Regions from separate parts of the Thauera sp. AutoDN2 genome, predicted to be linked through region 1. Evidence: riboswitches for the same ligand, from Rfam matches in the RefSeq annotation. Region 1 holds a riboswitch; each other region holds the start of a gene.
What was found. A riboswitch is a leader RNA that binds a small molecule or an ion and turns the genes downstream of it on or off. The one in region 1 is predicted to bind cobalamin.

Region 1 (5,671 bases):
GTCTGCACGTCCCGCTGCTCGAAGCCTGTCAGTTCCACCGCCTCCAGCGCCCTGCGCGCGATCGCCACATCCTGCGGCCCCTCCCAGCCCCAGCGCCCAAGGTGAGGATGGCGCCCAACGAGTACGGTCTCGAGCACACCCGCGGCAAAAGGGTCGGGTTGCTGCTGGGCGAGCAGGCCGCGAAAACGTGCCGCCTCCAGCGTCGGCCAGGCGGCGTAGGGCAGGCCGCCGATGCGCACCTCGCCCACCGTGGGTTCGCGCAGCCCGGCCAGCGTGTGCAGCAGCGTGGTCTTGCCAGCGCCGTTGGGGCCGAGCAGCACCAGGCATTCACCCGCGGCCAGGCTGAGGCTGAACTCGCAGCATAGCCATCGCTCGCCCACCTTGAGCGCGAGGCGTTCGGCCTCGAGCAGCGGAGCCGCATCCTCCGGCAGGGGGCGACGGGCAGCGTTCATCGTGTGCTGCGCGGGCTGCGCGAGAGCAGGAACAGGAAGACCGGCACGCCGATCAGCGCGGTGAGCACGCCCACCGGCAACTGCTGCGGTGCCATCACGGTGCGCGCAGCGGTGTCGGCCAGGGTCAGCAGGGTGCCCCCCGCGAGCGCCGCAGCGGGGATCAGCACACGCTGGTCGTTGCCCAGTGCGAGCCGCACCAGGTGCGGCACGATCAGGCCGACGAAGCCCACCGAGCCGAGCAGCGTCACCGCGGTCGCAGTCAGCAGCGAAGCGAGCACGTACAGCGCGATGCGCAGATGCCCCACCTGTACGCCCAGCGCCCGCGCGGAGAGTTCACCGCGGGCGAGCACGTTGAGGTCGCGCGCAAACGGCAACACGACCACCAGCGCCAACGCCAGCACCACCAGCGCCGGCCACGGCCGCGCTGCTGCGCTCGCATCGCCCATCATCCAGAACAGCATGGACATCACGCGTGTGTCAGGCGCGAGCGCAAGCATCAGCGAGACCGCGGCGCCACAGCCAGCCGCGACGATGACGCCTGTCAGCAACAGCCGCGTCTGCGTCCAGCTACCGTCACCGTGTGCCAGACCGAAGACGACGAGCATCGCGGTGAGCGCGCCGACGAAGGCGGAGGCGTCCACCCAGAACGCAGCCGCCCCGAGCGTGATCGCCCCCAGCGCACCCACCGCCGCACCGCCCGAAATGCCGAGGATGTAGGGGTCGGCCAGCGGGTTGCGCAGCAAGACCTGCATGAGGGCACCCGCGGTGGCGAGCAGGCCACCGCAGGCGAAGGCAGCAAGGGCGCGGGGGAGGCGGAGCTCGCGGATCACGGTCGCATTCATACCGTCCGCGCCGGTAAGCGCACCCAGTACGTCGGCGGTCCCCACCGGCAGCCCCCCGGCGACCAGCGCCAGGAGCAGCGCAAGCGCCCCCGCCAGCAGCAGGACCACGGCGATCGCCAGCGGCGATCGCGTGCGGCGCATGGCTGGACTCACGCGCGACTCCCCACGTAGCGCGATTGCAGGCATCGGCGATCAGTGCATGGCGTAGCGCAGTGCCACGAAGACGCTCCGGCCCTGTGTTCCGTACCCCTTGGCAAGTTCGTAGTCCTTGTCGAGCAGGTTGTTGGCGCGAACTTCCACACTCCAGTCAGGCGCCACGGCGTAGTGCACGTACGCATCGACCAGGCCATAGCCCCCCATGCGACCGGCAGGGGCATTGGGCACCCGATCATAACGCGGCCCTTTCCCATTCCACTCCACGCCCCAGGTCCATGCGCCTGCAAGCCTTTCCAGCGCAAGCGCACCGCTGATGCGCGCACGACGGCCGAGCTCGTCGCCGGTTTGCCGATCCTCCGCATCGAGCAGGTCGACGCTGGCACGCACGCGATACTGCCCGAGCATGGCACCCAGGCTCGCTTCCACCCCCTCGATGTCTGCCCGGCCGACGTTCGCCGCCACACCGCTGCTCCAATCGATCAGGTTTCGGATGCGATTGTTGAAGTAGGTCAGCCCCAGGCTGAGGTCATTGCGCTCCCAGGCCACACCGATCTCGCGATTGAGCGCCTCCTCCGGCTTGAGCGCCGGATTCCCGCCGAAGCAACCCCACACCGGATAGCACTCTACGGGGTAATAGAGATCATTGAAGGTCGGTGCCTTGAACGCATTGCCGATGCTTGCATGGACGCGCCACTCCGGCGTGATCTCGTAGCCGTAGGCCGCTGTTCCGGTGGTCTTGCTGCCGAACTGGGAATTGCGGTCGTGACGTGCATTGAGTTGCACGCGGTGGCGATCGAACTCGCCGCCCCAGCCGAGCAGGAAGGCGTTCATATGGCGCCGGGTCCTCTCGTAGTGGGTCGTCGTCTGCACGCGCTGCTGCAGGAACTCGTAGGCCGCCATCAAGGAGCCGCCACCGAGCGCAATATCGTGCTGCCAACTCAATTGACGCTGTGTCGTGTCGAAGCGGGAACGCGCGCCGGCATTCGACTGGTTCTCGAGCGCATCGACGCCATGGCCGAAACGCAGGGTGCTGACCCAATCGGACGAATGCTGCTTGCGCAGATACATGCCATAGGATTCCGCGCGTTTGTCCAGATGGGAATCGAAGGGCTGAGCTGCGTCATACCAGTTGCGCATGTCGGAATACAGCACATTGGCACCAATTTCGTCGTTGCCGCCCAGGTCCAGCGCCAGCGAGGCGCTGAGGTAATCCTCGCGGAAACCGTCGTCGTCGCGGTCGTTCACGGACAGCACCGGCGTGCGCGCATTAAAGCCGTCGCTGCGCTCATGCCCAGCGGTCACGCTATAGCGCAGGACACCCGCACCGCCAGCCAGCGTGGCGCTGGCTTCACGTGCGCCGTCGCTGCCGGCACCCACGCGCGCCGAGGGGTGGAAGCCCTCCTTGCCCTTGCGGGTGAACACCTGGATCACGCCGCCCAGCGCATCCGCACCATAAAGTGCGCTGCCGGGGCCGCGCAGGATCTCGATGCGCTCAACGATCTCGAGCGGGATGGTCTCCAGCACCGGCGAGCCGCTGGTCGCCGAGCCGATGCGGACACCGTCCACAAGCAACAGCGTATGCCCGGCGTTGGCGCCGCGAATATAGACGCTTCCGCTCGATCCAGGGCCGCCATTGCGTGCCATCTGCACCCCCGGCCGCGACGCCAGCAGGCCGAGCAGGCTCGAATGACCGGCACGGGCAATCTCGTCACGTTCGATCACGTCGACGCTCGCGAGCGCGGCATCTGCACTGACCGGCTGACGGGTGGCCGTGACGACCACATGGCCCAACTGGGCATCGGCGGCATGAACGGCCGGCAGGGTGAAACAGCACAGCGCGCCAGCCGAAGCCAGCGCGGAGAAGCGGATATTCATCGTAGGGCTCTCCCTTCGCCACACCGTGCGTCCCCGCACGCCATGGCAACTTCACATGGACGCACCACGAGGCAGGTAGAACCGAAGAGAGCAAGACAAACCGCGCCCGTCGCCGCCACCCCGCGGCACATCCGCCATTCCGCGTTCCGGCCGGTCTCCGGGCTCGTGCGCTGTGCCGGCCTGATGGCCGGACGGGTGAGTCGCCTTCCCGGGAATGTTCCCAGTGGCTGCAGGACACACCTTGCGCGCACTTACCGTTGCGGGGGCAGCACAGGCATTGCGGCCTCGTTTGCGAAGGGCCGCGCACCTGTTTCCCGTTTAACCCTGGGCGAGATACGCCCGCGGGCACCGATAACGCGTTGCCCCTTCCGGGGCAGTGGGGGCGGATGATACCGTACGAGGCGGTATCGTGCACTGCAAAAAGAATCCGCACGACGAGCGGAAAACCAAACCACGACAATGACATGTGAACTCATCCTCGGCGGCGCACGCTCCGGCAAGAGCCGTGAAGCCGAACGGCGCGCCGCCGGATCCGGACTTGCGGTGACGGTGATCGCCACCGCCGAAGCCCTCGACGACGAAATGGCCGCGCGCATCCGCCGCCACCAGGCCGACCGCCCCGCGGGCTGGCGTACGGTGGAGGCGCCCGTGGCGCTGGCCGATGCACTGCGCCGCGAAGCCGCACCCGATCGCTGTCTGGTGGTGGACTGCCTGACGCTGTGGGTCACCAACCTGCTGATCGACGCCGAGCACCTGCCACCCGGAGCCGACGCCGACGAGCTGCCGCGCTTTCGCCGCGAGCGCGAGAGACTGCTCGCCACCTTGCCCGCATTGCCCGGCCGCATTCTCCTCGTCGCCAACGAGGTTGGGCTGGGGCTGGTGCCCGAAACCCAGCTTGGCAGGCTGTTTCGCGACGAGGCCGGACGGCTCAACCAGGCAGTGGCCACCCTATGCAAACGGGTTGTCTTCGTCGCCGCTGGACTGCCGCTGGTGCTGAAGCAGGGCTAAACTGCAAGCCGCACGACATCCAGGACGGACGCGTGTGCTGCACTCCATGCGGCTGCGTAGCCCCCGTCCACGATGAACATCCCGTCCAACCGACCAAGCTTGTCACCATGAAACCCTTCGCCATCGTTCCGCCCGACCCGCTGCTGTCCGCCGCGCTGCAACACAAGATCGACCGCAAGACCAAGCCGCTCGGCGCGCTCGGGCGCCTGGAGCCGCTCGCACACCAGATCGGCCTCATCCAGCAGACGCTCACACCCGAGATCCGCCAGCCGCACATGGTGGTGTTCGCCGGCGATCATGGCGCGGCAAAGGCGGGCGTATCGGCCTTTCCGCAGGACGTCACCTGGCAGATGGTAGAGAACTTTCTCGCCGGCGGCGCCGCCATCAACGTGTTCAGCAAGCAGATGGGCTGGGGGCTCACCGTGGTCGATGCCGGGGTGAATCACGATTTCGGCAAACGCACCGGACTGATCGACGCGAAGATCGCGCCGGGCACCGCGAACTACATCGAACAGCCCGCAATGACGCCCGGCCAGCGCGACGCCGCCCTGCAGCGCGGCCGTGAACTCGCCCATGCGCTGGCGGACAACGGCTGCAACTGTGTCGCCTTCGGCGAGATGGGCATCGGCAACACGGCCTCGGCCTCGCTGATCACCCACTGCCTGGTGGGCGCGGCCCGCGACGGCGATCTGTACAGCGTGACCGGGCGCGGCACCGGGCTGGACGACGCCGGGCTGATCCGCAAGCGCCAGTTGCTGTCGCAGGCGCTCGAACGCGGCGGCCGACACCACGACGGGCTGGAGGTGCTGGCCCAGTACGGCGGCTTCGAGATTGCGATGATGGCCGGTGCAATGCTCGGTGCAGCGGAAAAGCGGATGCTGATCCTGGTTGATGGGTTCATCGTCACCTCCGCCCTGCTGGCTGCACATGCCATCGCCTGCAACGTGCTGTCTTACTGCATATTCGGGCACCGCTCGCAGGAGCCGGGGCACCGCGTGCAGCTCGACTATCTCGACGCCCAACCGCTGATGGAGCTCGACCTGCGCCTCGGCGAAGGCACGGGCGCCGCTCTCGCCCTGCCGCTGGTGCAGGCCGCGGTCAACTTCCTCAACGACATGGCAAGCTTCGAGTCGGCCGGGGTGAGCGACCAAGGTCCGGCGACCTAAGCGCGCAAACGGTTTTCACGCCCCCGGAACGCGGCCATGCGCGAGCAGTTCGCCCGCTTCTTCACCGCGCTGGGCTATTTCACCCGGCTGCCCGTGCCCGCCTGGGTGGAATGGGTGCCGGAGCGGCTCGCGCACGCCGCCGCATGGCTGCCGCTGGTGGGCTGGGTGGTGG
Region 2 (5,671 bases), on a different contig from region 1:
GAGCGCCGCGGGATCGAGCTGCAGGTTTTCCTCGGCGATGAGCGTGCGCACGGTGCGGATGCCGAAGGCGCAGTGCAGCACCTCGTCGCGCATGATGTACTGCAACTGCTCGGCCGTGCCCTTCATCAGCCCGCGCCGCTGCAGCGCGAAGATGGGGGTGAAGCCGTTGTAGAACCAGCAGCCCTCGAAGATGGCGGCGAAGAAGAGGTAGGAGAGCGCGAATTCGTGCAGGTTGTCGCGGTCGGTGAGGTCGAAGTCGGCCCGCATCACGCGCTCGAGCCGGCGGTTGGCGAGCGCGATCTTGCCGTGGATCTCGGGCACGACGCGGTAGCGGTTGTAGATCTCCTGCTGGTCCAGGCCCAGGCTTTCGATGCAGTGCTGGTATGTCCAGGTATGCAGGGCTTCCTCATACACCTGGCGGGCCTGGTAGATCTGCAGCTCGGGCGCGGTCATCTTCTCCATCACCGCCAGGCCGATGTTGCGCATGGCGAGGATGTCCGAGGTGGTCAGATAGGACAGCACGTTCTCGAACACATGGCGCTCGGCCGGCGTCAGGCGATGGTGGTAGTCGTGAACGTCCTGCGCCATGGAGATTTCCAGCGGCGTCCAGTGGTTCTTGTTGGCGTTGAGGAAGAACTCCCACGCCCAGGGGTACTTGAAGGGCGCGAGCTGGTTGATGTCACCCTGGCCGTTGACGATGCGTTTGTCGGCAGCACGCACCGGTGCCAGCGCGCCCGGCCGGGCATCGGTGGCGGACAGGGCCGCGTCGGGGCGGAATGCCGGCGCCGTGGGCGTCACCGTGGACGCCGGGGAGTCTGCCTGGCGGGAGGCTGGCGTAGCGGCTGGAGCAGTGGCTGCCCGAGGGCGAACCGGCGTGTCCCAGTCGTCGAAGAAGGCGGTCATTGGCAGGCCTCGCAGTCGGGGTCGAGAATGGAGCAGGTCTTGGGCGCCGGGTCGTCGCTGGTGGTGGCCGGCGTGTTGGTGCCGGTTTTCTCCATTGCGGTGGCGTAACGCGCCTTGAGTTCGGCGTGAATGCCCTCGATCGGGGTGAGTGAGCCGTCGAAGTACTTGAGGTCGGCCACCATCCCCTCGTCCCACAGGCCGAGTGCCTTCAGCTCGCGCACCAGATGGGCGGGCAGGTTCACCGAGCCGAGGTTGCACACCGCGGTCTCGTCGGCCGAGGTGTTGAGCGTGATCTCGGTGCACAGGTTGGAGCCATGCACCACGCCCACGTGCTGCTGCGGCGAGCGCAGGTTGCAGGCGTCCTTGAAGGTGATCCACGGATGCCCGGTCTCGAACAGCATGGTCAGCATCTTGCGCCACAGCTGGAAGGCGGGCAGGCGCTTGAAGAGGCGGATCTCGCCGCGCCCTGGCGGCCCTCGACGGCGAGAAAGGTCTTGGTCATGGCGACGGCGATCTTGTTCGGATCGAAGGCAACGACGGCGCCATTGCGGCGGATGATCTGGAAAGCGGCGAGTTGCATGGCGTTATCAAGTGCTTCGGTCGGAAGTCGGTCCACGGGTGGTCCTCGTCTGGGTGAGTGCGGATGAAACGGGTTGCTGAGGGAAGGCGAGCTTCAGGCGGCCGCGAGGCTGACTGCGCTGGGGGCCGGGCAAGGCGGGGCGTCGTCGCCGGCGTGGGACTCGGCCCGCAGATCCAGCGTCAAGGGGGCGGTGTGGCTGCCGCCAGGCCGACTGAAGCCGCTGGCGGCAGCCATGTGGAGTACCGCCGGGCTGATGCTGTGACACACGATCCGGCCTGCGCCGTGCAGGCGGGCCAGGGCTATGACGTGGTTGAACAGTGCTCGGCCCAGTCCGTGCTGGCGATGAGTTGCGGTAACGCTGAGCCCGAAGTCGACCTCCCCATCGCGCACCGCGATATGGGCGAGGGCGACGATGTCGCCTTGTGCGGTGCCCAGCCCATGCACATGGTCGCGTGCGAAGTCGAGGGTGGCGACGTAGGCGGCGATGCCTTCGTCGCGGATGCCGTGGCTGAAGCGCAGCAGGCGGTCATCGGCATCCAGCGCAAGTAGGTGTTCGAGGATGCGGGGTGCGTCGGCGGGGCCGAAGCGGAACATCGGCCTCAGAACGACGCCTCTGGAATCGGTCGGCGGTGTCAGCGTTGCAGCGGGGCGGTCGGCGGTGGGCATGGCGGAGATCCGGTGCGGGCAGGGCGGATCTCCGACGCACGGGCGTGATGCGTCACGCGCATGGCAATGCCATACGGTGCTGCCGTGCCATCAGGAAAGCGAGCAAGTGAAATGGTGTGAGCCATGCCTCTTGTCAGGGACACCCCGCCCCAAACTGTTGAAGGTGATGTGCATGGCAGGTCTCCTGGCTCACGGGTCGTCGTCTTGCGCCAGCCTTCCCGGAAGATTTCCAGTGGCAGAGAGGGCGCAGGACTCGCCGATTACAGTTGCGGGGGCAGCTCCGGGGTTCGCGCTGGGCGCGGCACCGGATTCCCTTTTCATGTCCGCCGATGACGGCGGACAACCATGAACAGGGGCGGAGGTTAGCCCTGGCCCCCGGCGCTGTCAAACGCGCCGCGTTCGATCGTACGCACCAGGGTATGCACCGCGCGATGCGTCGGAACTTCGAGCCCGGCCGCCTCGGCCATGGATAGCAGGGCGCCGGTGATGGCGTCGATCTCGGTGTGGCGGCCGGCGAGGACGTCCTGCAGCATGCTGGCGCGGTTGGCGGCGGTGGCGCGGGCAACGCCATGCACCCGCGCGAGCGCGGCCGCTTCGTCGAGCTCGAGGCCGTTGGCGCGCAGTACCGGCAGTGCCTCGCGCACCAGGGCGTTGAGCAGTACGCGGTGCGGCGGCTCGAGCAGGGCGCCGTTGGGCACGCGGAACAGCGCCGCGAGCGGGTTGATGGCGACGTTCACCAGCAGCTTCGCCAGCCGCGCGGCGGTGATTTCCGGCTCGATGCGAGCCTCGAGACCCGCGTCCGCCAGCATCCGCGCGAGCGGCTCGAACCCGGGCGGCAGCAGGGTTTCGCCTGCGCCTGAGGGCTGCACCCGGTTGCCGTCGCGCCACGCGCCCTCGGTGGTGATGCCCTGATCCACGTGTTGTGCGTGGCAATGCCCGCGCAGCATGTCCACGGTGATCCCGTTCTGCAAGGACAGCACGCCGATGGGGCGCATGCGTGAGGCGACTTCCGCGGCTGCCGCTGTGTCGGCGGCCTTCACCAGCACGATCACCCAGTCGGCGACAGGGGGGTGGGCAGCGTCGAAGGCTTCCAGGGCGAGTGTTTGCTCGCCCACTTGCACGCCGGTGCGGAGGCTTGCGACCCGGTGTGCGTTACGCGCAATCACGGCGAGCGGCACGACGGCGCGCAGCCGCGCAGCAAAGTGCAGGCCCAGCGCGCCGGCGCCGATGATCGCAACCGGGAAGCGCGTGTCGGCCTGGCTGTGGTGTGTGGCACGAGGGGGTGCCTCGAGATTACTGTCCATTCGATACGTACGGAGCGGTTCGGATTTCAAGTGGATCCCTGCCTGTTGCGTGCCAGACGGCTTCGCGGTCGCGATGTCGCATAAACATCGGATGGGTGCTCCAGCATGCCTGCTCCATGGAGCATCTGGAGCAACTCAGCCTGTTCATTCCACCCAATGGGAACAGCCGATGGGATGTGCTGTGGGGCTGGAATGCCCGAATCCAGGCGCATTCGCATTCTGGCATGACTCCTGCTGGAGGTGAGATGCAGCGACTTGCTGTGCATCCAGAAAATCGAGGAGACGAGATCATGCTGTACGCAATGCCCGGCCAGGCCGACGCCAAGGTTCAGTTCAAAAGCCGTTATGACAACTTCATCGGTGGCAAATGGGTGGCCCCGGTCAAGGGGCAGTATTTCGATGTGGTCACCCCGGTTTCCGGCCAGAAGTACACCCAGGCCGCGCGCTCCACGGCCGAGGACATTGAGCTGGCGCTCGATGCCGCACACGCGGCCTTCCCGACCTGGGGCAAGACCGACGCCACCACGCGCTCGAACATCCTGCTCAAGATCGCCGACCGCCTCGAGGCCAACCTCGAACTGCTCGCCTACGCCGAGACCGTCGACAACGGCAAGCCGATCCGCGAGACGCTCAACGCCGACATCCCGCTCGCCGTCGACCACTTCCGCTACTTCGCCGGCTGCCTGCGCTCGCAGGAAGGCGGCATCTCGGAGATCGACGAGAACACCATGGCCTATCACATCCACGAGCCGCTGGGCGTGGTCGGCCAGATCATCCCGTGGAACTTCCCGATCCTGATGGCGGCGTGGAAGCTGGCGCCGGCTCTGGGTGCGGGTAACTGCGTGGTGCTCAAGCCCGCCGAGTCGACCCCGATCTCGATCCTGGTGCTGATGGAACTGATCGCCGACCTGCTGCCGCCGGGCGTGCTCAACATCGTCAACGGCTATGGCCGTGAGGCCGGCATGCCGCTCGCCACCAGCAAGCGCATCGCCAAGATCGCCTTCACCGGCTCGACCTCCACCGGCCGCGTCATCGCCCAGGCCGCCGCCAACAACCTGATCCCGGCCACGCTGGAGCTGGGCGGCAAGTCGCCCAACATCTTCTTCGCCGACGTGATGGACAAGGATGATGCCTTCCTCGACAAGGCGATCGAGGGCCTGGTGCTGTTCGCCTTCAACCAGGGCGAAGTGTGCACCTGCCCGAGCCGCGCGCTGATCCAGGAATCGATCTACGACCGCTTCATGGAGCGCGCACTGAAGCGCGTCGCCGCCATCAAGCAGGGCAGCCCGCTCGACACCGACACGATGATGGGGGCGCAGGCCTCGCAGGAACAGATGACCAAGATCCAGTCCTACCTCGCGCTCGGTCGTGAGGAGGGCGCCGAGGTTCTGATCGGCGGCAATCGTGCCCAACTTGGCGGTGACCTGACCGACGGCTTCTACATCCAGCCGACGCTGTTCAAGGGCCACAACAAGATGCGCATCTTCCAGGAAGAGATCTTCGGGCCGGTGCTCGCGGTGACCACCTTCAAGGACGAGGCCGAGGCCCTTTCGATCGCCAACGACACCCTGTACGGTCTGGGTGCCGGCGTATGGAGCCGCAACGGTAACGTCGCCTATCGCATGGGCCGGGCCATCCAGGCCGGCCGCGTGTGGACCAACTGCTATCACGCCTACCCGGCGCACGCTGCCTTCGGCGGCTACAAGGAGTCGGGCATCGGCCGCGAGACGCACAAGGTCATGCTCGACCACTACCAGCAGACCAAGAACCTGCTCGTGAGCTACAGCGAGAACAAGCTCGGCTTCTTCTGAGCGACCGTCCTCTCTCCCCATGCCCTGTCCGGGGTATCTCCTCGGGGGCGGGCAACCGCCCCCTATTTTGCATTGCGGAGGACGAAGCCATGGTCGAACGCGTCATTGCCACGCCTGCGGCGCTGGAGCTGATCGCGCAGCTCAAGGCCGAGCATGGCCCCGAGCTGATGTTCCACCAGTCCGGCGGCTGTTGCGACAACAGCGCGGCGAACTGCTACCTGCCCACCGATCTCACGATCGGGCCGCATGACGTGCGTCTCGGTGAGATCGGCGGCGTGCCGTTTTACATGAGCGCGTCGCAGTACGAGTACTGGAAGCACACTCAGCTGATCATCGACGTGGTCGAGGGGCAGGGCGGTACCTTTTCGCTCGAGGGGGGCACGGGCAAGGCCTTCCATACCCGGTCG
Region 3 (5,671 bases), on a different contig from region 1:
TCGGTGTACTTCCCGCGCCGCGTCATCCCGATGCTGCCCGAGAAGCTCTCCAACGGCCTGTGCTCGCTCAACCCCCAGGTCGAGCGCCTTGCGATGGTCGCTGACATGGCCATCTCGGCCACCGGCGAGATCAAGAACTACCGCTTCTACCCTGCGGTGATCTGGTCGCACGCGCGCCTGACCTACACCCAGGTCGCCGCCGCGCTGTACGAGCAGGATCCGGCGGTGCGCGCCGAACTCTCCGCGCTGCTACCCCACCTCGAGAACCTCGACAAGCTCTTCCGCGTGCTGCTCAAGGCGCGCGCCAAGCGCGGCGCGATCGACTTCGAGACCACCGAAACCCGCATGATCTTCGACGATAACGGCAAGATCGCGCAGATCGTGGCCGAGACGCGCAACGACGCCCACCGCCTCATCGAGGAGTGCATGCTCGCCGCCAACGTGTGTGCGTCCGACTTCCTCGCCACCCGCGAGCACCCGGCGCTGTATCGCGTCCATGACTCGCCCTCCGAGGACAAGCTCGCCAAGCTGCGCGAGTTCCTCAAGGAGTTCGGCCTCGGGCTGGGCGGCGGTGACGAGCCGCGCGCGAGTGATTTCGCGAAGCTGCTCGAGCAGGTCAAGGATCGCCCCGACGCCCAACTGCTGCAGACCGTGATGCTGCGCTCGTTGAAGCAGGCGATGTACAGCCCGGACAACGTCGGCCACTTCGGCCTCGCCTACGAGTCCTACTCCCACTTCACCTCGCCGATCCGGCGCTATCCCGATCTGCTGATCCACCGCGGAATCAAGGCCGCGCTCGGCGGTGACCAGTACCGCCCGGGCGACTGGGAGCAGATCGGCCTGCACTGCTCGATGACCGAGCGCCGCGCCGACGAGGCCACCCGTGACGTGGTCGCCTTCCTCAAGTGCTACTTCATGCAGGACCGCGTCGGTGAGGAGTTCACCGGCAGCGTGTCGGCGGTCGTGCCCTTCGGCCTCTTCGTCGCGCTCGACGACATCTTCATCGAGGGCCTGCTGCACATCTCGGATCTCGGGAGCGACTACTTCCACTACGACGAGATGCGCCACGCGCTCATGGGCGAGCGCACCGGCAAGCAGTTCCGCCTCTCCGACCGGGTCAAGGTGCAGCTCGTACGGGTGGATATGGCGACCAACAAGATCGACTTCCGCCTCATTGAAGGGCAGCTGCCGGCCGAGCCGAAGGCGCCTGCGCAGCCCGCCGAAGTGCCAGCCGCGGCTGCGGCGCCGGCAGAGAGCAAGAAAGCGCGCAAGCCGCGCGCCACCCGTGCGAAGAAGTCTGCCGGCGCGCCGCCCCTCGAGGTGAGCGCTGTCGTGTCGGAAGCCGCCGAGCCGAAGCCCCGCAAGGCGCGTACGAAGAAGTCCGCCGCCGAACCAGTCGCCGTAGCCGCAGCCGAAGCGCTAGAATCCGCGCCCCCGACTGCGGCTCCGGCACGACGCGCCCGCCGCAAGACCACCACCAAGGGCACCGACCGTGGCTAAAGCACCCGAGAACACTCCCACCAAGCTGATTTACGGCTTCCACGCGGTCTCTGCCAAGCTGCGCCATGCGCCCGAATCGGTGCTGGAGATCTACCTCTCCGGTGACCGCAAGGACGCGCGGGTGAAGAAGTTCATTGCCCAGGCCGAGGCTGCCGGCGTGCGCATCCTGCAGAGCGAGGGCGACAAGCTCGACGGCATGGTGGGCACCCGTCGCCACCAGGGCGTGGTCGCCAAGGTCGACGCCACCCGGCGCGAGATCAAGCTCGCCGACGTGCTCGACAGCCTGGACGAGAATGCGCTGATCCTGGTTCTCGACGGCGTGCAGGATCCGCACAACCTCGGCGCCTGTCTGCGTGTGGCCGACGCCGCCGGTGCACATGCGGTGGTCGCACCCAAGGACCGCGCGGTGGGCCTCAACGCCACTGCGGTCAAGGTCGCCAGCGGCGCCGCCGATACCGTGCCCTACATCACCGTGACCAACCTTGCCCGCGCCCTGCGCGAGATGCAGGACGCCGGCGTGTGGATCGTCGGTGCCGCAGGCGAAGCCGACAAGTCCATCTACGACATCGACCAGAAGGTGCCAGTGGCGTGGGTGCTCGGCGCCGAAGGTGACGGCCTGCGTCGCCTCACCCGCGACACCTGCGATGCGCTTGCCCGCATCCCCATGCACGGTAGCGTCGAGAGCCTCAATGTGTCGGTGGCGAGCGGGATCTGCCTGTTCGAGGCGCGCCGCCAGCGGGGCTGAAACTGGCTAGGCGGCTCGCACGCGTTTGCTCGTCCGGTCTGCGCCCGGCACGCCACCGTGCGGGCGCTGCAGGAACGCACTGACCCAGCGCACGTCTTTTGCCGCGGCAGCCCGTTTGCGGCTAAGCTTGCGCCCCTGTTTGCTTCGAGGTGCCCGCGCGCTGCGCGGGAGAATCGGGAAGGTGGTGCAAACCCACCGCGCGCCCAGCGCCGTGAAGGGGATTGTCCGGGCAAGGTTCGCCCAGTCACTGGTCCGCAAGGACCGGGAAGGCGTCCGGACGAGTTGATCCGCAGCCGGAAGACCGGCCTCGAAGTGCACCCAGCAGTCGCCTGGTCGGTGGCTGTCTACTGCTCGACGACAAGGGGAATACTTCATGAGCAGCCCGACGCAGGCGCATGCCGCGCCGGCGCGTACCGACGCGCCCGCATTTACCCAAGAACCGGTCACGAACGACCTGGCCGGCAGCGCCGGCCCCGTGCGCTTCCAGGCCGATCCGCGCTTCGATGCGGCCGAGCGCGACGCGGTCTATCGCGCCATCCATACCCGCCGCGACGTGCGGGGCGAGTTCCTGCCCGATCCGATCCCCGACGAGGTGCTCGCGCGTGTGCTCGATGCCGCTCATCACGCGCCCTCGGTAGGCTTCATGCAGCCCTGGGATTTCATCGTGGTGCGCTCGCGCGCGGTGCGCGAGCAGATCCATGCTGACTTCCTTGCCGCGCACGCCGAGGCCGAACAGATGTTCGAGGAAGGCAAGCGCGACACCTACCGCAACCTGAAGCTCGAAGGCATCCTCGAGTCGCCGGTGAACATCTGCATCACCTGCGACCGCAGCCGCCATGGGCCGGTGGTGATCGGCCGCACCCACATCGGCGCGATGGACGTGTACAGCGCGGTGTGTGCGGTGCAGAACCTGTGGCTGGCCGCGCGTGCCGAGAACCTCGGCGTGGGCTGGGTCAGCATCCTGCACCCGCAGGCGCTGCGCGAGGTGCTGGGCATCCCGCGTGAAATCGTACCGATCGCCTACCTGTGCATCGGTCACGTGAGCGCGTTTCACGCCCAGCCCGAACTCGAGGCTGCGGGCTGGTTGCCGCGCATGCCCTTGCCCGAGCTGCTGCATTTCGATGGCTGGCAGGGGCCCGCGGACGAGGCTGGCGAACAGCTCATCGATCAGGTACGGAAGCTGCCTCCTCGCCCACGCTGACACTGGCTGCGCACGGCTCTTGCTTGGTTCTACCCCTGCGGCCCCGGCCGCAGAACAAGAACCCTCGGGAGCCCCGCGTGAAATCGACCCTGGCCTTTCTCGTCGCTGCTCGTCGCAGCGAGATCCACGAGCTGGAACAGCTTGCGCGCAGCTGCGAGCTCGTCCAGCTCGTGGGCGAACTCGTGCATCGCCTGCAAGGCGAGCGCGGCGCCTCAAACCTTTTTCTGGCTTCCACGGGCGCGCGTTTTGGCCCGGAACGGCAAGAGCATGCCGAGGCAAGCCGCAGCGCGGAGGCGGCCGTGCGATCCTGGCTGGGGCGGCCGGAGATCCGTGACGCCGTGCCAGGTTTCGCTGTGGCCGGCGGCGCTCGGCTGTTTACCCGTATCGCCCTTGCGCTGCACCGCGTCGACATGCTCCCCGATCTGCGCGAGGCGATCGTGCGCCAGCGCTGCTCCGTCGCCGAGGCGACAGCGCACTTCAGGCGGACCATCGCTGCCCTGCTGGCGCTGGTGCTCGAGGCGGCGGACGTGGCAGCCGATCCCGCGATTTCACGGCTGCTCGTGGCGCTGTTCAACCTCATGCAGGGCAAGGAGCTCGCTGGCCAGGAACGTGCGCTGGGCACGGCGGTGTTTGCTGCGACGGCCGATCCGGCAGTGGATGGCCCGCCGCTGCTGTATCTGATCGAGGGTCAGGAGGCGTGCTTCCAGCGCTTCGAGGCCTTTTCTCCGGAGGATGTGCGGACGGCATGGCAGGGTGTGCAGCAGGCGATGCCACTCGTCGAACTGGAGCGCCTGCGCCGCAAGCTGCTTGCAGATGGGCAGGCTGTTGCGGGCGTGCCCGAGCGGGCCCAGGAGTGGTTTGCCTGCTGCTCGCTGCGCCTCGACCGCGTGCGGGAGGTCGAAGTGCTGCTTGGCGCGGCACTGAGGACGGAATGCCTGCGGCGCAGCGAGGCCCTGCAGGCAGATCCGGATGACCCGCAGCGGCTCGCATCTGCGCTGGACGGAATGGAGGGACTGGACGCCGCAGGGGCCACGCCCGGCGTGCGCATGGGTGAAGAAGGGGCGGAGGAAGGACGCGCCGGTGAGTTCGGCGGGCTGAATGGTGGGCTGGAGGGCGGGGCGGGCAGGCCCGCGGTGCCCGATCCGATGGGGCCGCGTCTGGCCGCTTCGATCGTCGACGTACTGCATGCGCAGTCGAGCCGGCTGCAGGCGATGAGTGACGAACTCGCTGCCGTACGTGCGAGCCTGGAGGAGCGCAAGCTCGTCGAGCGCGCGAAGGGAGTGCTGATGCGCCACCAGGGGCTCGCCGAGGATGAGGCCTACCGCCTGCTGCGGCAGACGGCGATGAACCAGGGGCGCCGCATCGTCGAGGTTGCCGAGGCCGCGCTCGCGATGGAGGCATTTCTGCCGGGGCGGAGCTGAGGGCAGCCTGCTGCGTTGCGATGGCTGGGCTCCAGCCGCGGCATTGCGTTGCGGGGCGTGAGCCATGCGCGCCTGGGCTGCTGGCGCGGATTGCACCATCGGCGTGCATCGGGGCTCGACTGCTGCACTGCAGCAGTGCGGTCGAAGACGTTGCGAGGCCGGACGTTCGTGCGAGCTGCAGCGCAGAAACCGGATCTATGCCCCGGATTCCGGGCCTGTGCTGCGGCCTGCCCGGCTTGGCATGTTTGATGCTTTGAAGTGTTCAGCAACCGGCCAAAGGCGGTCGGGCACCCGGCAGCGAGCGCTGCCCAGAAATTTCCAGCTTCAGGACAACGGCGTCCATTCCGCTACGGCCCAAAGGGCTGGGCGGAGTGGGCGCCGTTTCCGTTTCGAACGTACTGGCCTTGTCGCGGAGAAGACCATGAAGAAGATGAAACTCGTCCTTGTCGGCAACGGTATGGCCGGCGTGCGCACGATCGAAGAGCTGATCAAGCTCGCGCCCGACCTCTACGACATCACCGTGTTCGGTGCCGAGCCGCACGGCAACTACAACCGCATCCTGCTCTCGCCGGTGCTGGCAGGCGAGATGACCCTGCCCGAGATCATGCTCAACGATCTCGACTGGTACCGCGACAACGGCATCAAGCTGCATGCGGGCAGCACGGTGACGAAGATCGACCGGGTGAGGCGCAGGGTGGCCGCCGAAGCCAAGGACGGCAGCGTCACCGAGGCCGACTACGATCGGCTGCTGCTCGCTACCGGATCAACGCCCTTCATCCCGCCCATCCCCGGCAACGATCTGCC

Region 2: linked by a shared signal. The riboswitch ahead of ACPT9U_RS09550 (GNAT family N-acetyltransferase) and the one ahead of ACPT9U_RS10725 (TonB-dependent receptor domain-containing protein) in region 1 are both predicted to bind cobalamin.
Region 3: linked by a shared signal. The riboswitch ahead of bluB (5,6-dimethylbenzimidazole synthase) and the one ahead of ACPT9U_RS10725 (TonB-dependent receptor domain-containing protein) in region 1 are both predicted to bind cobalamin.

The regions. Positions count from the first base shown of each region.
Region 1 covers NZ_JBNCAR010000017.1:32,306-37,976, forward strand. The annotation lists gene ACPT9U_RS10715 (ABC transporter ATP-binding protein) at 1-452, opposite strand, end outside; gene ACPT9U_RS10720 (FecCD family ABC transporter permease) at 449-1,435, opposite strand; gene ACPT9U_RS10725 (TonB-dependent receptor domain-containing protein) at 1,487-3,325, opposite strand; cobalamin riboswitch at 3,458-3,693, opposite strand; gene cobU (bifunctional adenosylcobinamide kinase/adenosylcobinamide-phosphate guanylyltransferase) at 3,785-4,333, shown strand; gene cobT (nicotinate-nucleotide--dimethylbenzimidazole phosphoribosyltransferase) at 4,441-5,499, shown strand; gene ACPT9U_RS10740 (adenosylcobinamide-GDP ribazoletransferase) at 5,536-5,671, shown strand, end outside.
Region 2 covers NZ_JBNCAR010000013.1:68,498-74,168, reverse strand. The annotation lists gene ACPT9U_RS09565 (ribonucleotide-diphosphate reductase subunit beta) at 1-903, opposite strand, end outside; gene ACPT9U_RS09560 (hypothetical protein) at 900-1,313, opposite strand; gene ACPT9U_RS09555 (hypothetical protein) at 1,307-1,519, opposite strand; gene ACPT9U_RS09550 (GNAT family N-acetyltransferase) at 1,577-2,149, opposite strand; cobalamin riboswitch at 2,307-2,512, opposite strand; gene ACPT9U_RS09545 (ketopantoate reductase family protein) at 2,512-3,453, opposite strand; gene adh (aldehyde dehydrogenase) at 3,744-5,264, shown strand; gene ACPT9U_RS09535 (DUF779 domain-containing protein) at 5,354-5,671, shown strand, end outside.
Region 3 covers NZ_JBNCAR010000002.1:240,608-246,278, reverse strand. The annotation lists gene rnr (ribonuclease R) at 1-1,500, shown strand, start outside; gene rlmB (23S rRNA (guanosine(2251)-2'-O)-methyltransferase RlmB) at 1,493-2,245, shown strand; cobalamin riboswitch at 2,376-2,569, shown strand; gene bluB (5,6-dimethylbenzimidazole synthase) at 2,619-3,446, shown strand; gene ACPT9U_RS02465 (nitrate- and nitrite sensing domain-containing protein) at 3,524-4,867, shown strand; gene nirB (nitrite reductase large subunit NirB) at 5,289-5,671, shown strand, end outside.